DNA from 2 places in the Streptococcus handemini genome. Region 2 is predicted to be linked to the other one. Evidence: predicted binding sites of a transcription regulator. Region 2 holds the regulator's gene; the other holds the start of a gene.
The links. Region 2 encodes HrcA, which represses chaperone genes, less so after heat shock. Its sites were predicted from a motif close to TTAGCACTCNNNNNNNNNGAGTGCTAA; they were not measured.
Positions count from the first base shown of each region.

Region 1: groES (co-chaperone GroES) is a predicted target of HrcA. The motif match lies at 2,635-2,661, and genes of this name have one in related genera.

Region 1 covers NZ_JBFRYH010000064.1:2,581-11,015, reverse strand. Annotated here, with positions in the region: gene ABPH35_RS09060 (DUF1033 family protein) at 97-438, opposite strand; gene groL (chaperonin GroEL) at 692-2,314, opposite strand; gene groES (co-chaperone GroES) at 2,329-2,613, opposite strand; gene ABPH35_RS09045 (single-stranded DNA-binding protein) at 2,780-3,175, opposite strand; gene ytpR (YtpR family tRNA-binding protein) at 3,245-3,871, opposite strand; gene ABPH35_RS09035 (thioredoxin family protein) at 3,875-4,195, opposite strand; gene ABPH35_RS09030 (DUF4651 domain-containing protein) at 4,192-4,476, opposite strand; gene pepA (glutamyl aminopeptidase) at 4,528-5,601, shown strand; gene ABPH35_RS09020 (folate family ECF transporter S component) at 5,655-6,218, opposite strand; THF riboswitch at 6,256-6,345, opposite strand; gene ABPH35_RS09015 (acetate kinase) at 6,528-7,718, opposite strand; gene ABPH35_RS09010 (class I SAM-dependent methyltransferase) at 7,768-8,435, opposite strand, start outside.
Region 2 covers NZ_JBFRYH010000010.1:20,875-29,865, forward strand. Annotated here, with positions in the region: gene ABPH35_RS02705 (TipAS antibiotic-recognition domain-containing protein) at 1-372, opposite strand, end outside; gene ABPH35_RS02710 (helix-turn-helix transcriptional regulator) at 524-856, shown strand; gene ABPH35_RS02715 (DUF2812 domain-containing protein) at 837-1,385, shown strand; gene ABPH35_RS02720 (DUF2812 domain-containing protein) at 1,387-1,914, shown strand; gene ABPH35_RS02725 (hypothetical protein) at 1,916-2,119, shown strand; gene hrcA (heat-inducible transcriptional repressor HrcA) at 2,306-3,340, shown strand; gene grpE (nucleotide exchange factor GrpE) at 3,402-3,941, shown strand; gene dnaK (molecular chaperone DnaK) at 4,370-6,193, shown strand; gene dnaJ (molecular chaperone DnaJ) at 7,039-8,169, shown strand; gene ABPH35_RS02750 (amidase) at 8,412-8,991, shown strand, end outside.

The sequences.
Region 1 (8,435 bases), on a different contig from region 2:
TTATCTGAAAACGAAACTTTCTTCATGCGTTTGTCGTGGCCACACATACTCCAGCATATAAAAAGCATCTTTACTTCTCTGTACAGATGCTTTCTCTTATTTTACTCGACAAATACGATGTTTACCCGCCTCTTTTCGTCGCAAGCCTGCAGGCATATTTTCAGTTACTTCCAACAATATCAATGAGTGATAATTTTGTAAATATTCATCACACTCATCACACCAATACTGGTCCTTAGGATCCCAAAAAGCCGTCATTAAACCATTTTGGCTTTCTTTCATTGGAAAATGTTCAGAAAGACAAACCCACTGACGTTGATAATCTTGCAGCGCTTCCTCGTAATTAGCATGTCTACTATTACTGATAATATGTTCTTCCCAGCCATCCAAGAACCACCACGGTTCAAAATCACCATACATCCTAATCACTTGATACATCTCTTCACTCCCTTATGCTGACTATTATAGCGAATTTTCATACAGGAGAAAAAGAATTAGCTTGTGAAATTTATTCTAAAAGACAGACGATAAAAGATGGATATTTATTCATTCTATCCGCAATCCATCAGCTAACTGATAGCACTTCTTCCTTCTTCAAGATCCTCCTTGGGGTTGCAAACAAAATAAAAGAGTGAGGGCAATCGATTTCTACGAAATCACAATTGACTCTCACTCCCTTTTAAAATCAGTTCTACATCATACCGCCCATCATGCTAGGATCCATTGCTGGAGCTGGAGCAACTGGTTCTGGTTTGTTTGCGACAACTGCTTCTGTTGTCAAGATAAGGCTTGCAACGCTGGCTGCATTTTGCAAGGCAGAACGCGTTACTTTAACTGGATCAATAATTCCTGCTTCAATCATGTTGACCCACTCACCTGTTGCTGCATTGAAGCCTGTTCCAGCTTCTGAATGCTTCAAGCGGTCAATCACGATAGAGCCTTCAAAGCCTGCATTGAGAGCAATTTGACGAACTGGCTCTTCCAGAGCACGAAGGACAATATTGCGTCCTGTTGCTTCATCACCTTCAACCTCAAGGCTCGCTACAGCATCTATAACATTGACAAAGGCTGTTCCACCACCGGCAACAATTCCTTCTTCGACGGCTGCACGAGTAGCATTGAGAGCGTCTTCAATACGGAGTTTCATTTCTTTCAACTCAGTCTCTGTCGCTGCACCGACTTTAATGACTGCCACACCGCCTGATAATTTCGCTAAGCGCTCTTGCAATTTCTCACGATCAAATTCAGACGTTGTCGTTTCGATTTGCGCTTTAATCACACCGATACGATTGCTAATCGCTGTCGCATCTCCTGCACCTTCCACAATAACGGTTGTGTCTTTATCCACTGTTACTTTAGAAGCCTGACCAAGTGCTTCAATCGTTGCGTCTTTCAATTCAAGGCCAAGATCATCAGTGATAACTGTACCACCTGTCAAGATTGCGATATCTTCCAGCATAGCCTTACGACGGTCACCAAATCCTGGTGCTTTTACAGCCACAACATTGAAGGTTCCGCGAATCTTGTTCAAGACAAGCGTCGGAAGGGCTTCGCCATCCACATCGTCTGCGATAATCAAGAGCGGGCGGCTCGTTTTAAGAATACTTTCCAACAATGGCAAGATTTCTTGAATATTTGAAATCTTTTTATCTGTGATCAAGATATAAGGATTGTCAAGGTCTGCCACCATTTTTTCATTATCTGTCACCATGTATTGAGATAGGTAACCACGGTCAAATTGCATGCCTTCTACGACATCCAATTCCGTCTCCATCCCTTTAGACTCTTCAATGGTGATAACGCCGTCTTTGCCGACTTTCTCCATTGCTTCGCTGATGTATTCACCCACTTTTTCGCTACGAGAAGATACGGCTGCAACTTGAGCGATTGCCTCTTTATTGGCAACAGGGACTGAATTCGCTTTAAGAGCCTCCACAGCTGCACTGACCGCCACTTCAATCCCACGACGAATGCCGATTGGGTTAGCTCCCGCAGTTACGTTTTTAATCCCCTCACGGACAATTGCCTGCGTCAATACAGTTGCAGTTGTCGTTCCGTCACCAGCGATATCATTGGTTTTAGACGCTACTTCGGATACCAATTTAGCACCCATATTTTCAAAATGGTCTTCCAATTCGATTTCCTTAGCAATGGTCACCCCATCATTGGTGATAAGAGGTGAACCAAATGCTTTTTCAAGCACTACATTGCGACCTTTTGGTCCCAAGGTTACTTTGACCGTATCTGCTAAAATATCAACTCCACGCACCATGCTCGTGCGGGCGTCTGATGAAAATTTAATCTCTTTTGCCATTTTTTTACCCTTTCTTACTCTACAATTGCTAAAATCTCTGCTTCACGAACGAGCAAGACTTTCTCTTCGCCGTCTTTGACTTCAATTCCTGCGTGGTCTTCAAGGACAACCTTGTCCCCAGCTTTCACACTTGATGGGACCAATTCCCCCGTTAAGGTACGGATTCCTTGACCGACTGCAAGAACTTCAGCGACTTTTGTCGCCTCGCGGCTGTTACCCGCAATGACAAAGCCTCCAACTGTTTGTTCTTCTTTTTCTTCGACTCTCACGACCACGTGGTCGTTTAATGGTTTTAGCATATCTTACCTCCAAGAATTGATTTAGCACTCTTCTTATTTGAGTGCTAATTCCTATGGTTTTATTATATCATTTGGTCAAAAATAGTCAAGAGAATTTCATTCAGTTTTTCGAAAATAGGACTACAGACCGAAAAAGGCCTGAGAGATAAACCTCAAACCTTCTACTCTAAAACGGCAATTCTTCTTCCTCTAGCACCAAGTCCGCTAAATCTTCACCCGTGTTGTTTTCACGCATGGCACGTTGAGCACGACTTTCCAACAGTTGGAACGACTGACCGATAACTTCTGTTACATATTGGCTTTGACCATTCCTTTCATATCTTCGTGTGCGCAACTCGCCATCTATAGAAATCAAGCTACCTTTTCCTGCATAAGAAACAAGCGTTTCGGCCAATTTCCCCCAAAAGACAGCTGTAATAAAATCAGCTTCACGTTCACCGTTCTCTGTCTTAAATCGACGATTGACAGCAATTGTAATACGGGTCACGTTTTTACCACTTGCTGTCTGGTTTAATTCCGGTTGAGCCGTTAATCGACCAATCATAATCACTTTATTATACATCTTTTTCCCTCCTACTTATCTATTCGAAAAAGATGCAAAAAAGCTGACCTGAGCCAACTTTTTTAATTATTATCCTTGCCAATGCTTTGCAGGATCAAATGGTGTTCCTACTACCTCACTTGAATCTAGCTCAATCACACCACGTTTCTGTGGAGCATTTGGAAGTTGCAATTCACGTGGACTACACATCATCCCAAAACTTTTTTCACCACGTAATTCTCCTGGGAAAATCAGGCTACCACTTGGCATCATTGCACCAGGCAAGGCAACAATCGTTTTCAAACCAAGGGTGGCATTTGGCGCTCCTGCGACAATTTGGACTGTTTTTTCTTCCCCTACTTTGACTTGACAGATATTCAAGTGGTCACTATCAGGGTGAGCAATCAACTCAACAATTTCACCAACGACAAATTTGGGTTCCTTATCATTGACTAACGATTCTGGAAAGCCTTCTTTTTGTAATGCTTGATTAAGAATGGCTACATCTTCATCTGTTAAAAAAACTTGACCACGTCCTGAAATTGTCAACAAGCTAGAAACTTGAAAAATATTCCACGCTACGGTTTCTTGAGTATCTATTAGAAAGACACGCGCAACATTTCCTTTACGTTCAACAGCCACTTGGTCATTCTTACTATCTGCAACAATAACCATTAAGACATCACCAACGTGTTCTTTATTATATGTAAAAATCATTTCTTATCCTCTCACATTTGCTAAAAAATCATTAATTTCCTGCTTGGTTTTCCGATCTCGATTGACAAAACGGGCTATTTCCTTCCCATTTTCCAGAACAACTAAACTGGGAATCCCAAAGACATTCCACTGCTGGGCTACTTCTATATACTCATCTCTGTCCACCAAGACAAACTGAAAATCTGGATTTGCAGCCTCAATCTCTGGTAAAAATGGCTTAATAAAGCGACAATCACCACACCACTCGGCAGAAAAGAACAAGACGTGCTTACCTTTTTGCTTGACTAATCCAGCCAACTCCTCAAGACTCTTTGGAACAATCATCTCAATTCCTCCTCATACCAAATCACACCTGCTTCATTTTCAAACAGATAAACCGTTTCATCTTCCATGACAACACCACCCACTAATCGGTGCTTATCTGATTCTACCTCATTGATAAATACGGTTGCAATTTCTCCATATTCAGCAAAAAATGCCCGCACTTGCTGGAGAGCTTTCGCTTTTTTTCGTTCTTCATACATGGTCATCGAAAATCGCGCGCTAGCTGCGAGAATACCCGCTCCAACCACACCTGCTAGCAAGGCTGCTTTTTTCTTCTTCATATCCAACATTTTACCACAATTCGTGATAAAATAATAGACAGGAGGATCATTATGTCACATTCTATTTTATTCGAAAAAATCAAAGAAGTTACCGAATTACAAGGTATCGCCGGATTCGAACACGAGGTCCGCAATCACATACGCAAAAAAATCACCCCACACGTTGATCGTATTGAAACAGACGGATTGGGGGGAATTTTCGGAATCAGGGAGGCAACTGAAGAAAACGCTCCTCGTATTCTTGTAGCCGCCCACATGGATGAAGTTGGTTTTATGATTAGTCACATCCAAGCAGACGGAACATTCCGAGCAGTAGAAATCGGCGGTTGGAACCCACTTGTCGTATCTAGCCAAGCCTTTACGCTACACCTGCAAGACGGCAGAAAAATTCCTGTTATTTCAGGATCCATCCCTCCCCACCTTTCTCGCGGTACGAATGGCAGCGCTGGACTTCCTGCCATAAAAGATATTATCTTCGATGCAGGTTTTAGCTCAAAGGAAGAAGCAGAAACATTTGGCGTGCGACCTGGCGACATTCTCGTTCCAAAAAATGAAACCATTTTAACCGCAAATGAACAAAACATCATTTCAAAATCTTGGGACAATCGTTTTGGGGTGCTGATGGTGACAGAATTACTTGAAAGCCTATCAGGTGTCACTCTCCCAAATCACTTAATTGCTGGTGCCAATGTTCAAGAAGAAGTTGGCTTACGTGGTGCATACGGATCGACAAACAAATTTAACCCCGACATCTTCCTCGCTGTGGATTGTTCTCCTGCAGGTGATATTTTTGGAGAACAGGGCAAAATCGGTGACGGCACCCTCTTGCGATTCTATGATCCAGGTCACATTATGCTCAAAAATATGAAGGACTTCCTTCTCACAACCGCAGAAGAAGCTGGTATCAAATTCCAATATTATTGCGCAAAAGGTGGCACTGATGCAGGAGCGGCCCATAAGCAACTACACGGTATTCCGTCCACTACAATTGGTGTCTGCGCTCGGTATATCCATTCACATCAAACTCTTTATAATATGGATGATTTCTTACAGGCACAGGCCTTTCTACAAGCTATCGTGAAAAAACTAGACCGTTCAACAGTAGATTTGATCAAACAGTACTAAAGAGAAACTTAGGTATTAAAAAAGCAACAATGGGATGAATTGTTGCTTTTTTATTATTTTGCTATTCCCATCAGTTTGCGTACTTCTGGGATTCTTTGAAGCTGCGGCAATAAAACCATCGTCACAACCACTCTAAATGGAATTTCTAAAACTTTAAAAATGCGCCCTTGCGCAAAAAACTGTACTGAGATAGGAACATTTTGATAAATCTGATTCAAAATTGGCGTCAAGAAGAAGGTTCCAATTCCCATAATCACAGTTGTAGCAAGTAACACATAAAACCAATCTTTTGTTCTATGAATATCTAATTTCTTGCCATAGTAAAAATAGCCATATAAAAAACCTTGTACTGCTTCTAACAGGGTAAACCAAATAATGAATGGATATCCTGAGTTTAAAGCTGTCAATACATCATTCACCACAAATACAATAACTGCGACCCATGGACCCGCTAACATGCCAATAAGTGTATTTGCAATAAACGACAAACTTACTTTCAACATATTCGGAATAATCCAAAATGAAAAGTAATGCCCCAAGATATAACGCACAGCGATGAGCATCGCTAACACAACTAATAACTGAACTCCTAATTTAGGAGATTTTTTCGAAAACATACTATGCTCCTTTGGTCATTTGGAGCTGTCGGCTATCGACAGCGGATGCAATGGTTTACCGCGCTTTCGCTTCGTTATATGGCAACATCCCATCCATACACACTTAACGCAAACCACCTACTCTGCGCAAATTAACTTTGCCTTTTCATTCTACCATATCCATGCTATTTTGACTAGAATATGTTCTGCTAAAACCATCATTTTTGTAAGCACCATTATACCCGCTTTTAAAAACGAACGGTTCGTTTTAAATTAGGTACAAAAACGGATAACCAACTAATGGCTATCCGTCTTATTTATTTGCAATTCTTATTTTTTCAAGCGTTCTACATCACGCGCAATCACGAGTTCTTCATCGGTAGGAATGACTAAGACTTTCACCTTTGAGTCAGCCGTTGAAATATCACCTTCTGCTCCAAAGACATTCTTTTCAGGATCCAATTCCATGCCAAACCAAGACATACCTTTTACAACCTCCTCACGAACAGTTGCAGAATTTTCGCCAATTCCTGCTGTAAAGACAAGAGCATCTGCTCCATTTAGTACAGCAAAATATTGTCCGATGAATTTTTGTAAGCGATTCACAAACATATCAAAGGCAAGGGTACACTTTGCATCGCCGGCTGCACGACCAGCTTCTATCTCACGCATATCGCTTGATACTTCCGCAATTCCTAAAAGACCAGATTGCTTATTCAAGGCGTTGACAACAGCTGCAGCATCTGTCAATTCTGCGACATTTTCAATCAAGTAAGGGATAATCGCAGGATCAATATCTCCAGAACGTGTTCCCATCATTGGTCCGGCTAGTGGAGTGAAGCCCATCGATGTATCAACGGATTTTCCACCATCAACCGCTGTAATTGAAATCCCATTTCCAATATGAGCCGTAATCAGTTTTAAGTCTTCGATTGGTTTATTTAATACTTTTGCCGCCTCGCGTGAAACATAATAGTGAGATGTTCCATGCGCACCGTATTTACGAACTTGATGATCTTCATAGTATTTCGTCGCAATTGGATAACGATAGGCAATATCAGGCATTGTTGTATGGAAAGCTGTGTCAAAAACAGCTACACTTGTAATATCTGGCAAGATATTCTTAAACGCACGGATACCGGCAGCATTCGCTGGATTATGAAGCGGTGCTAGTGCTGACAACTCTTCAATTCTAGCAAGTGCTTCATCATCGATCAAAACTGAATCTTTGAAGAATTCACCGCCAGCTACCACACGGTGACCAACACCTGTGATTTCTGAAAAATCTTCGATAATGTGATGTGCCAACAAATCATCTAATAGGATTTTTACAGCCTGCACATGGTCAGCAATATCTAGCGTTTGACTAGCAGCTTGACCATTGAATTTAACAGTTGAAATAGAATCTTTCAACCCGATTCGTTCAATCAAACCTTTCGCCAATACTGTTTCTTCTGGCATTTGGTATAATTGCCATTTCAGACTAGAACTACCCGCGTTAATCGCAATTGTTTTTGACATAAGAATTCCCCTTTTAAGCGTTTTCCTAACTAGTATATCAAATTTTCACTTAAATTGCATTATCTTGTTTCCATTTTTTAAAATTCTCTGTAAAAGCCTGCAATGCTTCTGCACTTTGAAGATTCGTTAGCGGATAAACAAAGGTTTCTAGCGGCTGGGCTGTCTGCTTTTGTAAAACGAAAATAGTCTTTGCCATAGACTGAGTCCCAAATACAGTTGCTGGGAGGGTAATTACTGCCGCAACACTTGCATGCTCTTTCATCCAACCTTTCAGTAACGAACTTTGTGGACTTGTCAGCAAATCATTTGGCGCCAACAAGATAGCATATCCTCCCTGTTTCAGGTATTTCAACGATTGTTCCATCAATAAATGATGCGCATAGGTATGCTCTTCAGAACTAGCTACTTGATAACGCTGAGCAGTTCGATCATCCGGATAATAACCAATCGGCAAGTCGCTAATGATGACCTGACTCTCCTTCAAAATCTGCGGACGAACAGCATCACCCTGAGCAAAATGGGCGCCACTTTCCATCACCTCGGCAATGCTGGCAGATAAATCAATCAGCAAATCATCCACTTCAATACCAAAATAGTCAATCTCTTTTTGGCTATGATTTAAAATGGTCTGCGCTAAATTACCTGTTCCTGAACCAATTTCCAAAACCGTCACTTGCTGCTCATCAACCAATTGCTCCAATAGGAATGTTAGAATAA
Region 2 (8,991 bases):
ATCTTCGTAGCGAAAGCCGATAAATTTTTCTTCTGTGGTCATTTGAATTATTCCTTTCTTGGTTTGAATCGTTTTTGTCAGGGTGTCAATAAGGCTGGCTAATCGCTTTTGCTCAGCGGTCAATAAGAGGAGTTGATCCTCTAGTTGAGCAAGATAATCTGTGTCGTTTCCCAAGAGTTCCCTGATGTTCTTGAGTGGAAAGCCCAGATATTTATAGAAGAGAATCTGTTGTAATTGTTCAAGATTTTCTTCTGTATAGTAGCGATAGCCATTTTCTGCCTTCCATGGGCAAAGAAGGCCAATATGATCATAGTGGTGTAGCGTTCGGATGGAAACGCCTGAAAGTTGCGCAACTTCTTTAACGAGATACATATCTTCCTCCTGACGATTTTATTATAAACCATTACGATGCGTGAGGGTCAATACTTTTTAAACATTTTTTCAAAAAACTTGATACCTACATCGAGGTGTGATATACTTTGTATATCGAAATGCGATATATCGAACTGAAAGGGGTGATAAAATGGAAGAAAAAATCAGACGGGTCTATCTTCCAATGACGGAAACAGCATTTTATATCTTGTTTGCCTTGCAGGAAGAGCGGCATGGGTATGACATTACCCAAAAGACCAAGGAATTGACAGATGGTCAGGTCGGGATTAGTCCAGGGACCATGTACGGAACCCTTTCTAAAATGGAAAAGGACGGTCTGATTGCCTTTGTCCGCGAGGAGGAAAAGCGCAAGCTCTATCTGATAACGGAGTTAGGACGAGAGGTTTTGGGCATTGAATTAGCTCGGATTGAGCGCCTTTATCGAAATAGCCGAGGTGAGCGATATGAAACAACAGAAATTTAACAAATTTAATCCTAGCCAAACAGAAAAGCATTTAAGCCAGATGCACTTATCAGGTCAGGCTTTAAAGCAGGTATCGTCTTGGAGTGGGAAGATGGAATTTGTAGCCTGCCCTTCTGAAGCAATGTTCTATCGGATTGATGTGTATCAGCCTAGTAAGAAAGAAGTCGGATTTTTTCCAGAATACGATGCGCATTATCTGAGTTTCTTTCAAGATGCAGGCTGGGAAATGGTCTGTGGTGTATCACCTTATGTTGTCTGGCGCAAGCCTGCCTCAGCAGTAGAGCTTCCAGATGAATCGCTCCTTTACAATGACCGCGACAGTATCTACCAGTACCAGAAGAAAATTGTGAGATACCGTATTTTGACCACATTCATCATTCCTTGGCTGTCCCTTAGCAATAGTTCGGCTTGGCGCATTGCGGAGTGGAAATGGCAGCAGTTTGCCTGGAATGGGACTATTTTACTGATTTGGATCGGTTTTGTAGCTTGGCAGCTTTGGAAGTTGCATCGCTTGAAAGAGGAGTTGTAAGATGAAAAAAGAATGGAAGTTGTTCTTCATTACAGATTTTGAAAAGGAAGAAGAGTACTTAACCGACATGCACCGTAAGGGTTGGAAGCTAAAAGAAGTACGCTTTCCCTGTCTATTCATTTTTGAGAAATGCCAACCGGAAGAAGTGGCCTATTGCCTTGATTTCAAGCCGAGATTGGGAGAGGATCAGGATGCCTATTACCAAATGTATGAGGACTACGGCTGGAAGGAGCTCGGAACTTGCAATAATTTTGTCTATTTTCGCAAACCTGTGACACCAGATGAAGAAGCAACTATTTATAGCGACCGCCAAAGCAAACTTGACATGATTGGACAAATCTTCAAGTGGCGATTTTTGGCTGTCGTACTAATCGGACTAGCTGTCTTTTGGCGGGTTCTTTATCCGCGAGATGTGAATGATTGGTCCTTGTGGATGTGGAGAGTTTTGTCTCTTGCCTACCTTTTTGTCTTTTTCTATTGCGGGATTGGTTTTTACAAATTGAGAAAGCGTTACGCTGAAAGGAGTTAAGATGAACAGTAAACAGTGTCCGAAAGTAGCAATTGCAGCCATACCTATGTTAGTTATCAATTTTTTGCTAAATCTGCATCGGTTGCGATTTGAGCAGTTGACACTTGCCAAGGTAATCACCGATGTGATAGTGCTTATTCACCCCGTCTTGATAGGGGTTATCTTGTACCGCTTCTTGAAAGGGAAGAACACAGAACAGGACTAGACAGGTAGTTGGTTATCTATTACACGTCTAGGTCTTCAGACTGATTTTTAGCACTCTTGGCAAAAGAGTGCTAATTTTTTGGTTTTTTCCCTTGACTTTAAGAATAATCAGTGTATAATAGAATCATGAGTTAGCACTCGAAAGATTAGAGTGCTAAAGGTGGAATTCTTGATTGGAGGTGAAGGTTTGGTAACAGAACGCCAACATGAAATTCTAAATTTGATTGTTGAAATCTTTACGAAAACGCACGAGCCAGTCGGCTCAAAAGCCCTTCAAGATAGTATTGCCTCAAGTAGTGCAACCATTCGAAATGAAATGGCGGTGCTCGAGAAAAAAGGGCTACTTGAAAAAGCTCATACTTCGAGCGGCCGAATGCCTAGTGTAGAAGGTTTCAAATACTTCGTGGAGCATTCTTTGACTTTTGATAGTCTTGCTGAAGAAGATATGTATCAGGTTGTCAGAAGTTTTGATCAAGAATTTTTCCGACTGGATGATATCTTGCAAACGGCGGCGACAATCTTGTCGGATTTGACGGGCTGTACGGTAGCGGTGCTTGATGTTGAACCTAGTCAGCAGAAACTCACAGCTTTTGACATCGTTATTCTTAGTCAACATGCAGCTTTGGCTGTGATGACCTTGGATGAATCAAAAACTCTGACCAGACAATTTGCCATTCCTAAGAATTTTCTCCGTGAAGATTTAAGGGAAGTCAGAAATCTGGTACTGGAACGACTGCTGGGAAAAACAGTACTGGATATCCACTACAAACTTAGGACCGAAATCCCGCAGATTATCCAACGGCATTTTGTCACGACAGATAATGTACTTCAGCTATTTGAACACATCTTCTCAGACCTCTTTACAGAGGATGTCGTGACTGCTGGAAAGATTCGCTTGCTTGATTTTGCAGATATTAGAGCCTATCAGTTCTTTGATTTTCCGCAAAAAGTAGCCCTTGAAATGCGAAGCAACCTAGCAGAAGATGAAATGCAGAGCGTCAAGGTGGCAGACAGTAGAGAACAATCACTCTCTAGTCTAACCGTAGTGACGACCAAGTTTCTGATTCCCTACCGTGGATTTGGGCTCTTGTCTGTTATCGGACCAATCAACGTGGATTACAACCGCATGATGAGTCTCATTAACCTCGTCAACCGCGTCCTCATGATGAAACTCACCGATTTCTATCGCTACTTAAGTAGCAACCATTATGAGGTGCATTAAGATGTGAGAGTGTTAAAAAGTAAGGACACTATATACAGGCGTTAGAGAATAGTTGAAATAAATAAAAAGGAGGTTTCGTGTGACCGAAGAAATCAAAAAAGAAGAACAGCTTGAGGAAGTGGAAGGAACAGAAGAAGTTGTTCAAGAAGAAACTCAAGAAAAGTCAGAATTAGAACTTGCAAATGAACGTGCTGAGGACTTTGAAAATAAGTACCTACGAGCTGTAGCAGAAATGCAAAATATCCAACGTCGTAGCAATGAAGAACGTCAAACCTTGCAACGCTATCGCAGTCAAGATTTGGCTAAAGCAATCTTGCCGTCGCTTGATAACCTAGAGCGTGCGCTAGCTGTAGAAGGGCTAACAGATGATGTAAAAAAAGGTCTTGAAATGGTTCAAGAAAGCCTGATTCAAGCACTAAAGGATGAAGGAATTGAAGAAGTAGCCGCAGACGGAGAATTCGATCCAAATGTCCACATGGCTATCCAAACCATGCCGGCAGACGACGAACACCCGGCTGACACCATTGCACAAGTCTTCCAAAAAGGCTATAAACTGCATGAAAGGGTGTTGCGCCCTGCTATGGTAGTGGTGTATGCTTAAGATGTGAGAGCGTAAAAAAGTTGGAACAAAAATAGGAGATTGGCGCAGTGAGCGATGCTCGCAAGACAAGCTATCTTTTTTGCCAAACTTTTAGCTCGAACTCAATTCTGCGTCCTCTTTCATTTTATACTTTGTTAGCTCTCCTTGCCGTACGCTCAGTACTGTCATCGTCGAGCTACCTCGTCTAAAAGAAAAGATAAACGCTTCAGAATGATTAGAAAACGCCTTGTCTAGATTAAAAATAGAATCATTTTGGACCGAAATGTCAATAAACTAATTAAAAAGTAATAAAAAAGAAAAACTTATTTTAAAAATTCGAAAGGAATTGAACGTTATTTTCAGTCGCTAGAGGAAGAAACCTACGTTTTCTCTATTCCCCGATTGAAACAGTCCACAGGACTGTTCCAACGTTCTTGGTATCTTATATTATGTCTAAAATTATTGGTATTGACTTAGGAACTACAAACTCTGCAGTCGCTGTTCTTGAAGGAACAGAAAGTAAAATCATTGCAAACCCAGAAGGAAATCGTACAACTCCATCCGTTGTATCATTCAAAAATGGTGAAATCATCGTTGGTGATGCAGCAAAGCGCCAAGCTGTAACAAATCCAGATACGATTATCTCCATCAAATCAAAAATGGGAACTGCTGAAAAAGTTGCCGCAAATGGCAAAGAATACACACCACAAGAAATCTCTGCGATGATTCTTCAATACTTGAAAGGGTATGCGGAAGAATACCTTGGTGAAAAAGTAACCAAAGCAGTTATCACAGTTCCAGCTTACTTCAACGATGCCCAACGTCAAGCGACAAAAGATGCTGGTAAAATTGCAGGTCTTGAAGTAGAACGTATCGTCAACGAACCAACAGCAGCAGCCCTTGCTTACGGTCTTGACAAGACAGACAAAGAAGAAAAAATCTTGGTGTTTGACCTTGGTGGAGGAACATTTGACGTTTCAATCCTTGAACTAGGTGACGGTGTCTTTGACGTTCTTGCGACTGCTGGGGACAACAAACTTGGTGGTGATGACTTTGACCAAAAAATTATCGACCACATGGTTGCTGAATTCAAGAAAGAAAATGGCATTGACTTGTCCGCAGATAAAATGGCGGTTCAACGCTTGAAAGATGCGGCTGAAAAGGCGAAAAAAGATCTTTCAGGTGTGACTTCTACTCAAATCAGCTTGCCATTCATCACTGCAGGGGAAGCAGGACCTCTTCACTTGGAAATGACTCTTACTCGTGCGAAATTCGATGACTTGACGCGTGACCTTGTAGAGCGCACAAAAGAACCAGTTCGCCGTGCTTTGTCTGATGCAGGACTTTCTATTTCAGAAATTGACGAGGTTATCCTTGTTGGTGGTTCAACTCGTATTCCAGCGGTTGTAGAAGCGGTGAAAGCTGAAACTGGTAAAGAGCCAAACAAATCTGTAAACCCAGATGAAGTAGTCGCTATGGGGGCTGCAATCCAAGGTGGGGTTATCTCTGGTGATGTCAAAGACGTTGTTCTTCTTGACGTAACACCATTATCACTTGGTATTGAAACAATGGGTGGTGTCTTTACAAAACTCATTGACCGTAATACAACTATCCCAACTTCTAAATCACAAGTCTTCTCAACTGCAGCAGACAATCAACCAGCGGTAGATATTCACGTTCTTCAAGGTGAGCGTCCAATGGCGGCAGATAACAAAACACTTGGTCGTTTCCAATTGACAGATATTCCAGCTGCACCTCGTGGTATTCCTCAAATCGAAGTAACCTTTGATATTGACAAAAATGGTATCGTATCTGTTAAAGCCAAAGACCTTGGTACTCAAAAAGAGCAAACTATCGTTATCCAATCAAACTCAGGATTGACAGACGAAGAAATCGACCGCATGATGAAAGATGCAGAAGCAAACGCAGAAGCAGATAAAAAACGCAAAGAAGAAGTAGACCTTCGTAACGAAGTAGACCAAGCAATCTTTGCAACTGAAAAAACAATCAAAGAAACAGAAGGCAAAGGATTTGACGCTGAACGTGATGCGGCACAAGCAGCTCTTGACGAATTGAAAGCAGCTCAAGAAGCGAATAACTTGGACGACATGAAGGCGAAATTGGAAAACTTGAATGAAAAAGCTCAGGGTCTGGCTGTTAAGATGTACGAACAAGCGGCGGCAGCACAACAAGCAGCAGGGGGTGCAGAAGGTACAGCGAACCCAGGCCAAGCAGGCGATGACGTAGTAGACGGAGAGTTTACTGAAAAATAACTCGTTAAGAATGACTAACCACTAAAGTGGTTGTCATTCTACGGCAATCGCTATGGCGAATTGCCTAAACGACTTACTAGCTCGAAAAGCATTTAATGTCGAAATGCTTTTCTCACGTCGTAAAACAGTCAACAGTAAATCTCAAAAATATTAACTATCAAAACTCAATCACAGAGGTTGAAATCCAGCCTCTGTTTTTGGGTAAGTAACATATGCTGTAACAGAAAATATTTTATAGATTTGAATACGCCTACGAATCTGTGAAAAAAGATAAACGTTACCTAGGTGCAAGGCATCGTCATCAGGTTTCTCATTTTTCTTCAATTTGTTTAACGGCTTACTATCTTGATATGATTGAATGCGAGTAAAAAAGCTTGTTCCTATTCCAATATTTTACAAGAAAGGATAGATGGTTTAAGTAATTGAACCCGCCCGAACGTCTGTGTCAAAAAGACAAACGTTTCCTAGACGCGAGCGTCTTCGTCACATTTGCTATTTTGACTTTGCTCAATCTACATTTTTATAGAAAGGAATACAAGTGTTCTTAACTGAACACGGGCTACTACGGACTGTGCCAAAAAGATAGATTTTCCTAGGACGTAAACGTCCGTTGTCAAATCTTCTATTTTGACTTTGTCCGCTTAACGCCCTTTGTATCTTAACAGAAAGGAAATGAACCCGCCTAATGTATGCGGGAAGCTTGTCTCCATTTTAACTTTACAAGAAAGGAACTAAATTGAACGCGAGCGGAAAGCTAGGAAAAAAGATAAAACTTCTAGTGTCTACGACACGTCGGCGTTTTCCTATTTTTCAGTCGCTTTCTGATCGCTCTTAGTATCTTAATTATGAACAATACAGAATTTTACGATCGTCTTGGGGTGTCTAAGGATGCGTCTCAGGATGAGATTAAAAAGGCTTATCGGAAGATGTCCAAAAAATACCACCCTGATATCAACAAGGAGGCTGGTGCGGAGCAAAAATACAAGGACATTCAAGAAGCTTATGAAACGCTTAGTGATAGTCAAAAACGGGCTAGCTATGATCAATTCGGAGCTGCTGGCGCCCAAGGTGGTTTTGGTGGTGGAGGTTTTAGTGGCTTTGACGGAGCAGGTTTTGGAGGCTTTGAGGATATTTTCTCTAGTTTCTTTGGAGGTGGTGGAGCAAGCCGCAATCCAAATGCACCGCGTCAGGGAGACGATCTTCAATACCGAATTAATTTGAAATTTGAAGAGGCGATTTTTGGGGCAGAAAAAGAAGTCAGCTATAATCGTGAGGCGACCTGTCGAACTTGTACGGGTTCTGGTGCCAAACCTGGTACTAGCCCTGTAACCTGTGGTCGCTGTCATGGTGCTGGAGTTATTAACGTTGATACCCAAACACCGCTTGGTATGATGCGCCGTCAGGTAACCTGTGATGTCTGTCATGGTCGTGGAAAAGAAATCAAAGATCCATGCCACACGTGTCATGGTACAGGTCATGAAAAGCAGGCTCATACAGTTACTGTAAAAGTTCCTGCTGGTGTGGAAACAGGACAGAAAATCCGTCTTGCAGGTCAAGGGGAAGCTGGATTTAACGGTGGTCCTTACGGAGATTTGTTTGTAGTGATTCAAGTGCAGGCTTCAGACAAGTTTGAGCGTGATGGAACGACCATTCACTATAAATTAAATCTAAACTTTGTTCAGGCTGCCTTGGGTGATACAGTACATGTACCGACAGTCCATGGCGATGTCGATTTGGTGATTCCTGAGGGTACGCAAACGGGCAAGAAATTCCGCTTAAAAGGAAAAGGGGCGCCGAGTCTGCGTGGAAGTGTTGTTGGTGATCAATATGTGACTGTCAATATCGTCACTCCAACTAATCTCAATGACAAGCAAAAAGCAGCTTTGAAAGAATTTGCGGCAGCAGGAAATATCGCTGTTCACCCACAGAAAAAAGGATTTTTTGATAAGGTCAAAGATGCTTTTGACGACTTATAAAAAACGAGTTTGAGATACTGTATTTATCTCAAACTTTTTTAATTCTTTTCCATCTTGATTGTAAACGTCTAAATTGGGAACCGTCTTATGTAGTATTCTACACCGAATTTGATAATTCAGAATTGGAAAAAATCATATGATTTTCTTACTCAGCAAGTCCGACTTGCTGATTTTTCTATTTCGTGATAGGCTAGCATTTAGAGGGCAGAATGGCTAAACGAGACTTGAAAAGGAGAAGGACAATGTACCAAGATGCGACAGCTATGGCAGAGGCTATTAGAAATGGCGTGGTGTCAGCGGAAGAATGTGTTAAAGCAAGTATTGACAAGATTGAGGAATTGAACCCAGTTTTGAATGCAGTTGTAAGTACTCAATATGAGCGAGCGCTGGAGCAGGCTAGAAATGTGAAAATAGATAATCAACCCTTTGCAGGTGTTCCGATTCTGTTAAAAGATTTGGGGCAGGAGCAAGAAGGGGAATTATCCACATCTGGCTCTCGCTTGTTTGCTAACTATAGGGCACAAAAGAGTGACCTTTATACGCAGCGTATGGAAGCGCTAGGTTTTATTGTGCTAGGACGGACCAATACGCCAGAATTTGGTTTTAAGAATATTTCAGACAGCCAAGTGCATGGTCCTGTGAATTTACCGATGGATGTGATGCGAAATGCAGGTGGATCAAGTGGTGGTTCAGCAGCTGCTATCGCATCTGGTATGGTGCCTCTGGCGGGTGCCTCCGATGGCGGTGGTTCTATCCGTATTCCAGCTAGTTTCAATGGCTTAATTGGTTTAAAGACTAGTCGAGGACGGATACCAGTTGGGC